Linked DNA regions of Lentilactobacillus curieae. The protein of the gene in region 1 interacts with the protein of each later gene in a pairwise test. Links are inferred from orthologs where the notes say so. Each region holds a gene or a part of one and is shown in the gene's direction. Other genes may lie near its edges. The genes, in order: leuS and ligA.

Region 1 (8,868 bases):
TTGTATTTGATTGGCGCTTAGAAATTGATTTGTTCACGGGGGTTCCTTCTTATGCGTAGTTTATTTACATTGATAAGTATATCATTGTGATGTTGCTTTTTTCTAAATGATTTGATAGCATTAATGTCAGCAATTTTAATTTTTTAAAATGACGAGGCGAATTAGTAATCATCTAAACCTTTTACAGAAACCAAGTGGTAAATGTGAACTTGGAAGGTTAGGTGGTGAACTCATCGCTGAATGGTTAATTGAACAAAAGTAAACTAACCCGGTAGCCACGTTAAGGCGTTTGAGTGCTCTTCGAATTGAAGAGAATATAGGTGGTACCGCGATAACTCGCCCTATGATAAGCCAAGAATTGGTTTGTTATGGGGCTTTTTTAGTTAAAAATTGCAGAAATCGAGAGGATGAGATGTATGGCATATAATCACGATGTGATCGAGCGTAAATGGCAACATTACTGGAATGAAAATAAGACGTTTAAGGCGTCTGATTCAATGGATAAGGAAAAGTACTACGTACTAGACATGTTTCCTTACCCATCAGGACAAGGGCTTCACGTTGGTCATCCTGAAGGATATACCGCAACTGATATCATGGCCAGAATGAAAAGAATGCAGGGTAAAAATGTACTTCACCCAATGGGCTGGGATGCGTTTGGACTACCTGCTGAGCAATATGCTTTAAAGACTGGACATAACCCACGCGATTTTACTGCAAAGAACGTTAAGAACTTTAAACGTCAGATTAAATCGCTTGGCTTTTCATATGATTGGGACCGCGAAGTTAACACAACTGATCCAGATTACTACAAATGGACTCAGTGGATTTTTGAACAATTGTATAAAAAGGGCTTGGCCTACGAAGATGAAATCGAAGTAAACTGGGCACCTGACTTCATGGGCGGGACGGTGGTCTCAAACGAAGAAGTTATTGATGGTAAAACTGAACGTGGTGGTTACCCAGTTTACCGTGTACCAATGCGTCAATGGGTCTTAAAAATCACCGCATATGCTGATCGTTTGATTGATGATTTAGACGATCTTGACTGGCCTGAAAGTATCAAGGAACAACAAAGAAATTGGATTGGTCGCTCGAAAGGTGCCAGTGTGTTCTTCGGAGTTGATGGTCATCCAGATGAAAAGATTGAAGTCTTCACTACTAGACCGGATACTTTATTTGGTGCAACTTATATGGTGCTGTCACCCGAACATGACTTGGTTTCAAAAATTGTGACTGATGAACAGCGTTCAGTCGTTGAAGCATACCAAGACAAAGTGTCACGGAAGTCTGATCTTGAACGGACTGATTTGAACAAGGATAAGAGTGGGGTATTTACCGGAGCTTATGGTATTAACCCAATCAACGGTAAAAAAGTTCCAATCTGGATTGGTGATTATGTTCTTGCTTCATACGGAACTGGTGCCATCATGGCCGTTCCAGCCCATGATGATCGTGATTATGAATTTGCTAAGAAGTTTGACTTACCAATTGTACCGGTTATCGAAGGTGGCAACGTTGATGAAGAGGCCTTCACTGGAGACGGTAAGCACATTAATTCTGATTTCTTAAACGGAATGAATAAGGAAGATGCAATTAGTGCAGCAATTGATTGGTTAAGTGATAAGGGTGTTGGTAGCGAAAAGGTTAACTACAGACTTCGTGACTGGATTTTCTCACGTCAACGTTACTGGGGTGAACCAATTCCAGTTATTCACTGGGAAGATGGCGAAACCACATTGGTCCCTGAAAACGAACTCCCACTTAGATTACCTAAGGCTAAGAACATTGAACCTTCAGGTAGCGGAGAGAGCCCACTAGCCAACCTTGATGACTGGGTAAACGTTGTCGATGAGAACGGCCGTAAGGGTAAACGTGAAACTAATACAATGCCACAATGGGCAGGTAGCTCATGGTACTTCTTGCGCTATGTTGATCCACACAATAATGACGCATTAGCAGATTATGACAAACTTAAATATTGGTCACCCGTAGATCTTTACGTTGGTGGGGCTGAACATGCCGTATTGCACTTGCTTTATGCAAGATTCTGGCATAAATTCCTTTATGATATTGGTGTTGTACCAACAAAAGAACCATTCCAGAAGTTGGTCAACCAGGGAATGATTCTTGGAACCAACCACGAAAAGATGTCTAAATCAAAAGGTAACGTTATTAATCCTGACGAAATTGTTGACCAGTATGGTGCTGACACCTTGAGATTATATGAAATGTTCATGGGACCTTTGGATGCTTCAAAGCCTTGGAGTACTGAGGGAATTCACGGGGCACACCACTGGTTGGACAGGGTTTGGCGCTTGATGATAGATGATAATAACCATCTTCGTGATAGAGTTACTACATTTAATGACGGCACATTGACTAAGATATACAACCAAACAGTGAAAATTGTTAGCGATGACTTTGAAAACATGAGATTCAATGTCGGAATTTCTCAAATGATGGTATTTGTTAATGATGCTTACAAGGCTGACGCTTTGCCAATTGAGTACTTAGAAGGATTTGTGAAATTACTTGCTCCTGTTGCTCCCCATATTTCTGAAGAATTATGGAGCTTGATGGGACATGACGATACCATTGCTTATGAAGACTGGCCAACTTATGATGAAAGCCAGTTAGTTGAAAACACTGTTGAGATGGTGGTTCAAGTTAATGGTAAAGTTCGTGCCCACATAAAAGTAGCACGTGATGAAGATCAAGATAAGGTCAAAGAGACTGCATTAAATGATGAAAAGGTTAAGGAATTTACTGGCGATGCAACAATTCGCAAGGTAATCGTAGTTCCTAACAAGATTGTTAACATTGTAGCTAAATAAATTATCGGATAAATAAAAATGGAGATTAGATATTAATCAAGAATATCTAATCTCCATTTTTTGTTTGGGTATTTTATTGTTGCAAATCATTTGCTGTATTTGGTTGATAGTTTTTAGACCAAATAAATTCTGTCAGCTGTTTGTTTACAGCAAGATTGTTATTGTGTAGGGCAGAGTGTTGAGCTTTAGCTCCAAACACTTCATATGTTTGGTAAAAGTTAACGTGATCACGCAATAAATACCCTAGTGACAGGGCAGACGCGTTGGTGACAACGCCATCTGAATTTGAACCATCACCTAAGTTCCCGTATATGTTAAGTACTCTAGTTTGGTGAGGAAAATTATTTCGCAGACGGTATAGCAACTTAAACTCCGGATGAATGATCTCGGGTTTTCCATCAGCTAAGATTTTATTTTTATTTGGGACATCATCCCAAAGCTGACTTAGTGGCCCAGAAGTTGGTTGATTAGCTTTTTGATTGTTAATGATGCCATCATATGGACCAGCAATTAAACAAAGCTTCTCACTAGTTGGCAAATCCTTACGGTTACCATTCATAAGGTTGTAGTAAACCGTCGCATATGCTCCCATAGAGTGGCCAACAAAATTCAATTTGTTAACGTGGTACTTGGACTTTAGTAATTTGCACACCTTTGTGATCCAGTGTGCGTATTGAACTTCGCCAGCCCGGTTATTATTAAATTGAACCATGATAATGGGATTGCGCATCCACTTTTTGATGGTTCCTTGAATAACAATTTTACCGTTAGATTTAACATTAACAATCATTCGCTTCTTGGCAATCCCCCGGACTTCGGCGGATGTAACCATATCCCTTTCAGCAAGTAGGCTACTTGACCAGCCGTGAATAAACATCGTTGGGGTATTGCTGTCGACGAACCTTGAATCGGGCCGTTTGAGTTCCTGTGGGCGAGATTGCCAAAAAGAGAATCCCAATATGAGAATAATTATGATTCCGATTGGGAAATATAGCGCTTGATATTTAAATGAGCGCAACTTTGCAAACATACTATTCTCTAGCCACCTTGTTCATTTTGGATAATCTAATCCGATTTAGGAAATACATATAAATATATGAAAGAATAAAGGAAATTACAAGGGCAAAAAAAGTTTGTACGTATGGAGATTGAATCCCAATCTGACCTAAAATATCTAAGAAAGCCTTGTGTAGGTACATGATTCCTAAGGTTTGTTGACCGATTACCTGAAGAAAATGTACCAAGAAATGTGGTGTGTATTCTGATAGGAAATAACAAAAACTGAAAACCACGATGCTTACCATGATTGGAATAATTGTTATATAAGATACCCGTGAGAGGGGAATGTGATGGTATGAAGCGTGAATTAAACGTGATTTCAAGAAGAAGCCAAAGTTGAATTTATCAGCGTGTTGCATGAAAATCAACCAGCACGTAATCATTGCAGATGGAATGATTATCCAAAGATCTTTAACGATTTTTTGAATATTTTTAAAGTATAAATAACCGAATATAACAAAGAATGCCACGATGAGAGCAACATCAAAGTCCCATGGTGTGTATTTCCAGTTTAAGAAATGAATGTGCTTATAGCTTGTTCCGATAATTAAGGAAATAAAACCAGCAATAATCAAATATTCCCGGTTTTTAATGTATGTAATTAGGAAAGTAACGAATACCAAAGCAAGTAGGTATACGTTAATGTACCAAAAAACACTAGTGTAATGATTTAATACTCGCCCACCATATACAAGACGGACAAAGTAAAACATCGTATATTTCCAACTTTCGTTTCTGAAGAAATGAGAGGCAATTACCAAAATCGTTCCACAGAAGAAGTAGGAAATAAGCAGTGGGAATACCCGTTTCTTGAAAAATGTCAGCCACTGGCCAGGTTTAACGGGCCTTAAGAAGAAACCACCCATTATGAAGAAGATTGGCATATGCCACCAGTATAGAAAATGATATAACGTACCATGAACAGTAAGGGAGTGTCCTAGGACAACCGCCATAATTCCGATTGCTTTGGCCACGTCCACCCATTCGATCCGTTTTTTACTCAATTTATTCACCCCAAGATTTTTTATATTGCTAAAATAACCAATAATAACATTCTAGTGCATTTATTAATTTTAATACAATACTTTTTCTTTACAGTCAGATTAAACTTTTTTTGATAAAGTTTTGTAAAGACCTTAAAATGAAAGATTGATATTAATTTGATTCTTGATAAAATAGTACGAGTGTACTATATCGATGAAAGTGGGACGTTGTGATGAATGAGATTGATAATTCGCAAGGGGATGCCTCTAGGGATAAAATGCTATCCGGTTCTGCATGGATGACTGCAGGAAGTATTTTCTCTAGAATTTTAGGAGCAATTTATATTATTCCTTGGCGCCAATGGTTTGGCGATTATTTCTACCGTGGAAATGCACTTTATGGGTTTGGATATAATATTTACAGTTTTGTCCTGATTGTAGCGATTGCGGGTATCCCTTCTGCAATTGCTAAACAAGTTTCCCATTATAATGCCATGAATGAGTACGGGGTTGGGATTAGAATTTATAAACGCGGATTGGTTTTATCAGCTGCGTTAGGGATAATTTCCGCCTCAATTCTGTATTTTGGAGCGCCGTTGTTGGATGGGGGCAACGCTAACGTAATTCCCGTTTTGCACTCCCTTGCTTGGGCGGTGTTGATTATTCCAACCATGAGTTTGACCCGTGGATATTTCCAGGGGTATCAAGAGATGGCACCATCAGCAATTTCTCAATTTGTTGAACAATTAGCAAGAGTTATTTATATGTTGGCAACTGCCTACATAATTATGGAAGTTCTTCACGGTAACTGGGTAACTGCTGTTTCACAATCAACATTTGCTGCGTTTATTGGAGCGGCATTTGGAACATTAACTCTAGGCTTTTATTACTTTAAACGCCGCGCCCATTTCAGAGGTTTGGTTGCTAACAGTAATAATCAAATTCGGGTTGAGCCCAAGCAATTATATCAAGAGATAATTGCTCAATCCGTTCCGTTTATCATCTTGGGTGCCGGAATTACAATTTTTCAGTTGATTGATCAGTATACTTTTTTCCCAATTATGAGAAATATTTCTGGCTTTTCTGAAACAGAGATCAGCGATTTGTTCGCAATGTTTGCGGCCAACTCAAACAAACTGATAATGATTTCAATCTCTTTGGCTTCAGCATTGGCAGTGACTGCAGTACCACTTTTGTCAGAGGCACTAACCAATGGGAATAAAACTCAAATCAAATCTCAGAATACAAATGTGTTATCAATGTTTATGTTCACAATGATTCCTGCTGCTTTAGGAATGGCTGCGATTGCGGGGCCGCTTAACCGTGCTTTTTACGGAGCTCAGTATCGATCTTTAGCAGCCAATGTTTTAACGGTCTCATCAATCGTTTCTATTTTAATGGGCTTGTTTGTTGTCACGTCTGCTGTAATGCAGGGACTGTCAGAGAACAAACGAGCAGTTAAGTACTTCTTCATTGGAACTGCTGTTAAATTAATTGTTCAGTGGCCTCTGATTCACTTCTTAGGTGTTTTTGGACCGCTAATTTCAACTGCGATTGGATTATTGGTTGCTAACTATCTCATTTTAAGATACTTAAAAGGTCACTTTGGGTATGATACTAAAGCACTTAACGCTACTTTTGTACACGTAGGTGTCGGCTCGCTCTTGATGTATGTGGTTGCTGTAATCATGGTGTATATTGGCAATATGTTGATTTCAATTTTTGCCAATCCTTATGGCACGATTGCAAGTGCAATTGTGGCCGTTATTTCAGCAGTAGTCGGTGGATTCATTTACTTGTATATTACATTGAAAACCCGAACTGCGGATGTGATTCTTGGGGCACGTAGCGATAGTTTGAGAGCTAAATTAAGAATAAGGTAGTCAAAAGGCCATGATGCAGTGCATCATGGCCTTTTATTAATGCTCATTTTTTTTCATAAACTCTGGAATTGCTTGAGAAATTTGGTGTGGCAGCACTACGTACTGTGTTTTAGCTAGTTGTTCGGCAATGGCACTGTGTGTGTACACTGCCGCTTTAACAACATCAGCCTGATTACCAAACTGACAAATAAAACCACCGACTAATCCAGCGAGGGTGTCACCCATACCACCTGTGGCTTGGGCGGGAGTGCCTACTGTGTTTTCAGCAACTTCCTGGTGAGGGCTACAAACCTCTGTGCGACTTGATTTAACGACTGCGATTACGTTAAGCCGTTCAGCAGCAGCTTGGTTCAACTCTGGGGACTGATTCTTGATCTCTATGCCAGAAACCCGTTGCCATTCCATTTGGTGAGGGGTCAACACGTTAGTCGAATTGGTTGGAAGTGATAATTTTTGTTCAGCCACAATGGTTAACGCTGAACCATCAATCACTAAAGTTTGACCAGTTTTTACTTGGTTGAATAATTCCTTTAGAACTGAAACGCTGCGGGGCTCGGTGCCTAAGCCAGGTCCAATTACGACTACGTTTGCTTGGCTTACAAGTTTCATAACGGCATCTAAATCATCAATGTCTTGGAACATTGCTTCTGGAGTGTGACTATGTAGACTACTTTGGTTACTCTTGTCAGTAACTGCAGTTACCAATCCGGCTCCAGAATAAACTGCAGCCATTGTTGCCATCATAATTGCCCCACCAAAGTTCTGATTTCCACCAATCAAAACGATTCGTCCAAAGGTTCCCTTGTAACTATTTGCTGGTCTTTTTTTTATTATCTTTAGAATATCATTTGTAATTTTTTGCATAGGCTTGCCTCCTATGTAAAGTATAGCATTTACCAGTTACATAGATTAAACGATGCCATGATGATATGATAGAATATTATAAAAGATGATAGAAAGAGAGATTTAACATGACAATTGATTGGAAGTCATTAGCAAACAACTATCAAGAAGATTACTTAGCTGACTTAAGTGAATTGATTAGCATCGCTAGTGTCCGCGATGATGATAACGCTACAGATGAATACCCACTTGGTGAAGGCCCAACCAAGGCAATGGAGAAATTTTTGTCATTTGGTGAAAGGGATGGATTCAAAACAGTTAAACTGGATAACACTGTTGGCTATATCGAATACGGTGAGGGTGATAAGACACTTGCCATCCAATCTCACGCGGACGTTATGCCAGCTGGGGACGGTTGGAAAACTGAGCCGTTCGAAATGACCATTATTGATGGTTTGGCATACGGTCGGGGAACCTCCGATGATAAGGGACCCGGATTGGCAGCCTATTACGGTCTCTGGATGTTAAAGGACCAGGGTGTTACCCCTAAGCTGAAGATTCGCTTGATTATCGGGACTGATGAAGAAAGTGACTGGACAGGGATGAAGCATTACTTTGATGTTGAACCCCAACCAACATTTGGTTTTTCACCAGATGCTGAATTTCCACTGATTAACGGTGAAAAGGGAAACGCTACTTACGAAATCAAATTTGGTAGCAAAAATGGTGAAGAATTCCGTTTGAAGAATTTCGATTCTGGTTTGAGAACTAACATGGTTCCAGGAAAAGCGGAAGCGCTGGTTGAAACGGATGACAATCAAAAATTTGTGGATGCGTTCACAGATTACCTAGATAAGAATCCGGTCGCGGGTGACGTTAAAGCTATTGGTGATGGTGTTTCCGTCCACGTTACAGGTAAGCAGGCCCACGCGATGGAGCCTAATAACGGAATTAATGCCGGGACCTACTTGGCTAACTTCCTAAGCCAGTTTAGTTTTAGTGGGGATGCCGAAAAATTCTTGAAACTAGCAGGGGTGACTTTGCATGATGATTCTCGAGCTCACAACATTGCAGCCAACTATACGGATGATGTAATGGGTGACTTGACCATGAATGTCGGTATTCTTAAGTTTAGTGAGACCGATGGTGGTTTAATTAATACTAATTTTAGATATCCTAAAGGTAGTTCAGATGAGATTATCTTGAATAATCTCAAAAAAGTTGCTGACGATGTAGATGAACTTTCACACATGGTACCGCACT
Region 2 (8,766 bases), 310 kb from region 1 along the record:
TTTGCTCGTCTATTTAAAGATGAGGGAGTTACTAAGGTTGTTACCGTTGAATCATCAGGCATTGCCCCTGCCATGATGGCAGCTCTTCATTTAGGTGTACCGATGATTTTTGCGCGTAAGCACAAGAGTTTGACCCTAACTGATAACTTGTATACTGCTAGCGTTTATTCTTATACTAAACAAGTAAGTAATGACATTAGTGTTGATAAGAGATTCTTAGACTCTAATGACAAAATTTTGATTATTGATGACTTTTTGGCTAATGGCCAAGCCGTTTCAGGTTTGTTGGAAATTGCTAAAGTTGCTAACGTAGACGTTGCCGGAATTGGAATCGTAATCGAAAAGAGCTTCCAAAAAGGCCGCGAGATGATTGAAGAGGCTGGTGTTAGACTCGAATCATTGGCTCGAATTGCATCACTCGATGATGAAAAAGTCGAATTTGTAAAAGATTAATCGATAAATACCAGAAGAGGTAGTGAGAATGTTGGCGAATGAAAATGTTGTTTATCCAGGGCAAACAGTCGGAGTGATTGGTGAAAGTATTAGTAATCTTTCATTAATAACTACCGCTAAAAAAATGGGATTCAAGGTAGCTGTATACAGCAGCAACGAAAGTTCTGATATCATGCAAGTTTCTGATTTTCAGTACATGGGTGACTACACTGATAAATCCTCATTAAAAATGTTTGCTGAAAGATGTGACGCAGTTATCTATAATGATGACCAAATTGGTTCAGACATCGTCGACTATCTTTCTCAGTACACCAGAGTTCCTCAAAATACTGATTTACTCGACATTAACCAGGATCGGTTAATTGAACGTAGTTTTTTTGAGACGCTAAACATGAATATGGCTCCGTACGCAACGATTATCGAACTGGAGGATATTTACCAGGCAATCAATTCAATCGGCTATCCTGCCATTTTAAAGCCCATTCAGAGGGGACTATTAGGTGGCCAAGAACTTTACATTGAAAAACAGAGTGACATTGTAAAGGCATCTGGGATGCTTGATGTTGGGACATACATCCTGGAATCATATGTAAAGCACGATATTGACTATTCGGTAGTTGTGACTCGGGGTGAGAATTCTGATCGGGTAATCTTCCCAGTTATTGAGGATATTTACCAACGTTCTCGCTTAATCACAGCATTTACGCCTGCAAAAATCGAGTCAGGATTAGAAAAAGAAATGATTCGGATTGCTAATGAAATTGCCAATAACTTGGACTATGTTGGTACGTTTGAAGTTTCTTTCTATGTTTCTGAAAACGGGTCGATTTATGTAAACAAAATCGCTCCTAATATGGGAATTGCCGGCTCAGTTTTTGAATACGCACTGAGTGTTGATCAATTTGAACAACATCTCCGGGCAATTGCTGGGTTACCTTTGATGAAACCGATTGTCGGAATTCCTACTGTTTTACAAACTATCAATGAACAAGATTACGGCAGAATTCAAACTCAATGGGTAATCAAAGATAATTGGCACTTCAACTTTTATGGCTTAAATGATGGCCGTCACGGAACAATCGGTCACATTTTAATTCCAACTGAGTCGATTGCCAAAACGTTGATGCAAATTGAAGGAACCAATATTTGGAACAATATTGATTTTGAAGCAAAATATAAAAAAATGGACTAAGTCGGCGTCGTGCCGGCTTTTTTGCTTGCTTTTTGAAAAGCAGCAGTGAGGCTTTTCTGGTATAATTGATTGGATAATTGTGCGAGAGGATGGACAGTAATTTGGCTGATTCAGATTTAATTAAGGGACTAAATACAGAGCAACGCGATGCAGTTTTACACACAGAAGGTCCAGTGCTAATTATGGCTGGGGCAGGTAGTGGTAAAACTCGGGTGTTGACTCATAGAATTGCCTACATAATTGAGAGTAGGAACGTGATGCCATGGAATATTCTGGCCATCACATTTACGAACAAAGCAGCTAAAGAAATGCGCGAACGGGTTTCAGCATTACTCGATGAGAGTGGTAATGATGTTTGGGTGTCAACTTTTCATGCTCTTTGTGTGCGTATTTTAAGAAGAAATATTGATTTATTAGGGTACAACCGAGCATTTACGATTGCCGATCCTAGTGAACAGCGGACGTTGGTAAAGCGAATTTTGAATGATATGAACGTTGATACCAAGAAGTTCGACCCACGGTCAATTTTGTCTGCAATTTCAAACGCCAAGAACGACATGCTGGATCCTGAAGGTTTTAGAAAAAATGCCCGTGGACCATTTGAAGAGATGGTGGCAGATGTCTACGACCGTTACCAAGCAGAGCTTAAGCAAAACCAGTCACTTGATTTTGACGATTTGATCATGATGACGATTGAACTCTTTGACCAACATAAGGATGTTCTGGAGTTCTACCAAGATAAGTTTAAATATATTCACGTTGATGAGTATCAGGATACTAACGAAGCCCAGTACCAATTAGTGACGTTACTTTCACAAAAGTATCGCAATATTTGTGTGGTTGGGGATGCTGACCAGAGTATTTATGGTTGGCGTGGAGCTAACATGCAAAATATATTGAACTTTAAGGATGATTACAAAGATGCTCATGTGACTATGCTTGAGCAAAATTATCGTTCTACAAAGACGATATTGGATGCAGCTAACGCTGTGATTGCCAATAATGATAATCGTGAGGATAAGAATCTGTGGACTGAAAATAATCAGGGAGACAGAATTTCGTATTATCGTGGTCAGACTGAAAATGATGAAGCCCGTTTTGTGGTTTCTAACATCCAAGAAGAAGTTAATAAAGATGGCCAAAACTATGGCAGTATTGCGATTCTTTACAGAACAAATGCTCAATCACGTGTAATGGAAGAAACATTACTCAAGTCAAACATCCCATACACCATGGTTGGTGGGCATAAGTTCTATGATCGTAAAGAAATTCGGGATGTTCTTTCATATTTAACACTGATTGCTAATCCAAATGACTCGATGGGATTTGAACGAGTTGTGAATGAACCTAAACGGGGAATTGGCCCAACCAGTGTTGATAAGCTACGAAGATTTGCAAATGATCACTCGTGGAGTTTGCTAGAGGCTTCTTTGAATGTTGACTTAGCAAATGAGATTTCTGCGAGGGCAAAGAATTCACTCTACCAGTTTGCTGATACGATGGATAAGATTGCTAAAGACGCAAAAGACTTGTCAGTTTCTGATATCACTGAGGCTTTGTTAGATAAAAGTGGGTACCTAGATGCCTTGAAGAGTTCTAAAACGTTGGAAGCTCAATCAAGAGTGGAAAACTTGGAAGAATTTATGTCAGTTACCAAAAAATATGATGACGAGAATCAACAAGCTACTGGAATTGATAACTTAGTCGACTTCCTTAGCGATTTAGCCTTAGTTTCAGATCAAGATGATGTTGATGAAGAATCATCAGCGGTTACGTTGATGACTTTGCATGCTGCTAAGGGACTAGAATTTCCCGTTGTGTTTATCATGGGAATGGAAGAGGGATTATTCCCACTTGGTAGAGCTGCTGCTGATGAAGAGGAATTACAAGAAGAGCGTCGGTTAGCTTATGTTGGAATTACCCGTGCCAAGAAAAAACTCTACATTACCAACGCTTATTCACGGACTCTTTATGGTCGCCGGCAAAATAATCCACAATCAAGGTTTATTGATGAAATTACACCTGATTTGATTCAGTATGAAAATGTTGGCAATGACAGCGGTCCAATTAAGACGCCATTTGATCGTAAGACTGAGCGGGCTTTTTCAACCCCATATCATCGTCCAAGCCAAACGGTTGAAAAACCAAAGGGCTCTGGAGCTGATAAGAAGAGATGGAATGTGGGCGATAAGGTATCACATAAAGCATGGGGAATCGGTACAGTGGTCAAAGTTTCTGGTACCGGTGAAGATATGGAATTAGACATTGCTTTTGATTCTCAAGGAATTAAACTGTTGTTGGCTGCATTTGCGCCAATTCAAAAACAAGAATAAAAGGGGTTTGTAAGATGGCAACTGCAAATATGAATGAAAACTCAGCGAGGGTTCAAGCAGAAGAGCTACGAACAAAATTGAATAAGTGGGCAGATGAGTATTATACGTATGATGCCCCTAGCGTTGAAGATTCTGAATATGATGCAGTCTATCAACAGTTAGTTTATTTGGAAACGCAATATCCAGCCATTATTACCCCAGATTCTCCTACTCAAAAAGTTGGAGATCATACGCTACCAGGGTTCAGTAAAGTGCCACATGATATCCCAATGTTATCTTTAGGAGATGTGTTCTCAGAACAGGAACTAGCAGACTTTGTGGACAGACTGACTAAGTCAGATAACGTGAACTTTGAATATAATTGCGAATTAAAAATTGATGGGCTAGCAATTTCTTTGCGATATGAACAAGGCAAGCTAGTCCAAGGATCTACTAGAGGAAATGGCCAGATTGGTGAAGATATCACCGAGAATTTGAAGACTATCAAATCAATTCCCCGCAAACTAACAAGACCAATCAATATTGAAGTTCGTGGTGAATGTTATATGCCTAAGTCTTCATTTGTTAGTTTGAATGAACAACGGCAAAGGGATGGTCAAACACCATTCGCAAATCCTCGTAACGCAGCTGCTGGTAGCTTACGGCAGCTTGATTCTAAGGAAACGGCCAAGCGAAAATTAAGTACGTTTATGTATAACGTTGCCGATTATGATGACTTATTGACTGATACTCAAAGCGGGCTGCTTGAAGAATTAAAGGAGCTAGGTTTTAACACTAATCCATCTTCGCAAGTGGCACATTCGATGGCAGAAATCGATGCGTATATTGATGAGTACCAAGAAAAACGGGATAGTTTGGAATATGGAATTGATGGAATCGTTATTAAAGTTAATTCACTACCGACTCAAAGGAAGTTAGGCGCAACGGTTAAAGTCCCTCGCTGGGCAATTGCATATAAATTTCCACCAGAAGAGGCCCAGACAGTCGTTCGGGACATTGAGTGGACGGTTGGCAGAACCGGAGTGGTTACCCCAACTGCCGTGATGGATCCAGTGACCTTGGCGGGAACAACTGTTGCTAGGGCTTCACTTCATAACCCTGACTATTTAAATGAGAAAGGGATTCGGATTGGCGATACAGTGGAGCTGCATAAAGCTGGCGATATTATTCCAGAAATCTCGAAATATATTCCAGAAAAACGGCCAGCAGATAGCGTTGCTTATGAAATTCCAACCCAATGTCCATCTTGTGGTTCAGAGCTGGTTCATCTCGATGATGAGGTTGCCTTACGGTGCATCAACCCCAAGTGTCCAGCACAATTGGCGGAGGGGTTGACTCACTTTGCTTCACGGAATGCGATGAATATAGATGGATTAGGTCCTAAAATCATTGCTCAACTTTTCCAAAAACAATTGGTTGACGATGTTAGTGGGTTATACACATTGAGTGTGCAGGACTTGTTAACACTTGATAAATTCGGTGAAAAGTCTGCAACCAACCTGATTAGTGCAATCGAAAATAGTCGTGAAAATTCTTTGGAACGATTGCTATTTGGTTTAGGAATTCGTCATGTTGGTGCCAAAGCTGCACGGTTAATTGCCCAAAAGTTTAAAGATATTGATGAGATTATCAAAGCTAGTGCGCCGGACATTGCAGAAATTGATACAATGGGTATGATTATTGCTGATAGCGTAGTAACATACTTCTCAATGCCTGAGTCAGTTGAGTTGATTGATCGACTTAAATCTGTCGGGGTTAACATGACCTACCTTGGTGAAACAACTGAAGAAATCGAAGGTTCTGATTCCTTTTTCAATGGTAAAAAGGTGGTTTTAACTGGAAAGCTTCAGGCCACAACCAGGGGGGATGCAACAGACTGGTTGGAAAAACATGGTGCATCAGTCACTAGTTCAGTTTCCAAGAACACTGATTTAGTGGTTGTGGGAGCTGATCCAGGAAGTAAGTACGATAAGGCTGTCAAACTGGATATAACCATTTGGGATGAACAACAATTTGTTTCTGAAATGAATAAAGAGAATCAATAACGGAGGAAGAATCGGTGAAAAAAGTATGGATGGCATTATCCATAGCGTTAATGGGTGTATTGTTGGTAGCGTGTGGAAGTGCTGATAATTTGAACACTGGAAGTAAGTCGTCTAACTCCAGTAAAACTGAACTAACTGGCCAAACTGATAGTGGGTATTATCAAGGGGTCATTAAGAATGGTCATTATCAAACAAGCAAGTCTCGAGGGGTTAGCGTTTCCCAAGTATCAAATCAACTAAATATTAAGGGATTTGAAAATGGTTTGTTGAATATCTCTAAGGAAGAATTTTCTACTAAGAAATATGTCTTCCAAGAAGGACAGTATCTTTCAACTGCTAAGGTAGAAAACTGGTTGGGAAGAAAATCAAAGTCTAATCCAACTGGTTTGAATCCTAAAAAGGGTAGTCCATACGTACCTAATTACTTATCACAGATTAGTGAACAGGACTTCATGACTGAAAATGGGCGAAATTTATCTCTATCGGGAATGACTATTGGTCTAGCTATCAACTCAGTTGATTACTACACCAAAAAGACTGATGGACCAACACTAGAGGCAGATATTTCTGATGCCCAAGTCAATAAGCAGGGAAAAGCAATTGCTGCCAAGGTACTAAAACGCTTGAGAGCACAAAAAGCCTTGAAGAACATTCCGATTGTTATTGCTTTATACAAGCAAGCTTCAGATGACAGCTTGGTTGGTGGAAACTTCTTTGCTTATGCAGTTAACGATGGTGGTGCCACTAAGATTTCTAAGTGGACTAAAGTTAACCAAAAGAACTATGTATTCCCAATTCAATCCGGAAAGAAATCACCAAGTAAAACCGACGAAGATGCTTTCGATAACTTTAAATCACAAGTTCAAAACTTCTTCCCTAATTTGAGTGGGGTTACCGCTCAAGCTCAATATTCAGATGGAACATTGAACGGAATGAAAGTCAGCATTACCACCCAATTTTACAGTCAAACTGAAATCATCAGTTTTACTCAATACTTGCAACAAGCTGCCCAAAAGTATTTACCAAGTAATGCGCCAATCGATATAACGGTTCAATCGACTGACGGGATTCAAAGTTTCTTAAGTCGAAATGCCGGCGAAAAGAACTTCACTTCCCATATTTTCAACAGTTATTAATATGGTAAAATGTCATTTGTGATTAACGAAAGGAAGGGTCGAAATGAGCGAGAGAATTTCTGAAGACCAAGTAAACCACGTTGCAGAACTTGCAAAGTTAAAGTTGGAGGCTGATCAGCTTCCATACTTCACAAACCAATTGGATAAAATTATTGGTATGTTTGAAACCTTAAGCAAGGTTGATACTGATGGTGTTGAACCAACAACAAGCGTTAGCGATCAACTTAACACTATGCGTGAAGACGTTGCTGATAATTGGAACCAACGTCAAGAACTATTGGATAACGCTCCTGATGCGGAGAACGGTTATATCAAGGTTCCTGCAATTATTGATGAAAGTGGGGACAACGAATAATGAATTACTTTAACCAATCATTAAGCGAGATCCATGAAAAGCTGGTTAACAAAGAAATTACTGCTGAAGACCTCACTAAACAAACATTGGCTAACATTGCGGAAGTTGATAAGGATATTAATGCTTTCATCAACGTTGATGAAGAAGGCGCCTTACAACGTGCTAAAGCAATTGATGAAGCCGGAATTGACGCTGACAATTTGCTTTCTGGGATGCCAATTGCATTAAAGGATAACCTTGTAACTAAGGGATTTAAAACTACTGCTGCATCAAAGATGCTAGAAAACTTTAAGCCAATTTATAATGCAACTGTTGTTGAAAAGTTAGCTAACTTAAATGCAATTAGTGTTGGTAAAACCAACATGGATGAATTTGCAATGGGTGGTTCAACTGAAAACTCAGCATTTAAAATTACCCATAACCCTTGGGATACTAACAAGGTTCCTGGTGGTTCATCAGGTGGTTCTGCTGCGGCAGTTGCTGCAGGGGAAGTTTTAGCTGCGCTAGGTTCAGATACTGGTGGTTCAATCAGACAACCAGTTTCATTTAACGGGGTTGTTGGAATGAAGCCAACGTATGGTCGCGTTTCACGTTGGGGTCTGATTGCCTTCGGATCATCACTAGACCAAATTGGACCAATCACAAGAAATGTTGCTGATAACGCAACGTTATTAAACGCAATTGCTGGTCACGATGATCACGATATGACTAGTTCAAATAAAGATGTTCCAGACTTTTCTGCCAACCTAAATGCTGGAGTTAAGGGCATGAAGATTGGGATTCCGTCAGAATTTATGGCTGCTGGACTCGATGATGATGTGAAGCAAACAGTTTTAGATGCTGCTGAAACCTACAGAAAACTAGGCGCCACAGTTGAAGAAGTTTCATTACCACATACTGAGTATGGGGTCGCTGCCTACTACATTATCTCTTCTTCAGAAGCTTCATCTAACCTACAACGGTTTGACGGGATTCGCTATGGATACCGTGCTGAAGATGCTAAAAATCTTGAAGAACTATACGTTAAGTCACGCTCACAAGGTTTTGGTGATGAAGTTAAACGAAGAATTATGCTTGGAACTTTCTCACTTTCAGCTGGTTTCTATGATGCATACTTCAAGAAGGCTGCTCAGGTAAGAACTTTGATGATCAACGATTTTACAAATGTCTTCAAAGATTATGACCTAATCTTGGCACCAACTGCACCAACACCCGCATATGGTATTGGCGAAGATATTAGTGATCCAATGAC

Evidence for each region.
Region 2: the proteins of leuS (region 1) and ligA interact in binary tests that used the Escherichia coli proteins (3 or more experiments, as listed by UniProt). The link is inferred for Lentilactobacillus curieae from one-to-one orthologs.

What each region holds. Positions count from the first base shown.
Region 1 is NZ_CP018906.1:1,695,982-1,704,849, forward strand. Bases 112-3,126 are described here. They hold leuS (leucine--tRNA ligase), read left to right. Parts: upstream 112-416; coding sequence 417-2,837; downstream 2,838-3,126. Other genes in these bases: PL11_RS08215 (alpha/beta hydrolase), read right to left, coding at 2,911-3,126. Outside these bases: more of PL11_RS08215, read right to left, coding at 3,127-3,867; PL11_RS08220 (acyltransferase family protein), read right to left, coding at 3,869-4,909; PL11_RS08225 (putative polysaccharide biosynthesis protein), read left to right, coding at 5,113-6,762; PL11_RS08230 (NAD(P)H-hydrate dehydratase), read right to left, coding at 6,799-7,626; dipeptidase PepV, read left to right, coding at 7,734-8,868.
Region 2 is NZ_CP018906.1:1,384,460-1,393,225, forward strand. The notes cover bases 3,595-6,507. They hold ligA (NAD-dependent DNA ligase LigA), read left to right. Parts: upstream 3,595-3,992; coding sequence 3,993-6,023; downstream 6,024-6,507. Other genes in these bases: pcrA (DNA helicase PcrA), read left to right, coding at 3,595-3,978; PL11_RS06705 (CamS family sex pheromone protein), read left to right, coding at 6,053-6,507. Also shown: PL11_RS06685 (xanthine phosphoribosyltransferase), read left to right, coding at 1-453; PL11_RS06690 (ATP-grasp domain-containing protein), read left to right, coding at 482-1,645; more of pcrA, read left to right, coding at 1,735-3,594; more of PL11_RS06705, read left to right, coding at 6,508-7,159; Asp-tRNA(Asn)/Glu-tRNA(Gln) amidotransferase subunit GatC, read left to right, coding at 7,203-7,514; Asp-tRNA(Asn)/Glu-tRNA(Gln) amidotransferase subunit GatA, read left to right, coding at 7,514-8,766. UniProt on the Escherichia coli protein: DNA ligase that catalyzes the formation of phosphodiester linkages between 5'-phosphoryl and 3'-hydroxyl groups in double-stranded DNA using NAD as a coenzyme and as the energy source for the reaction.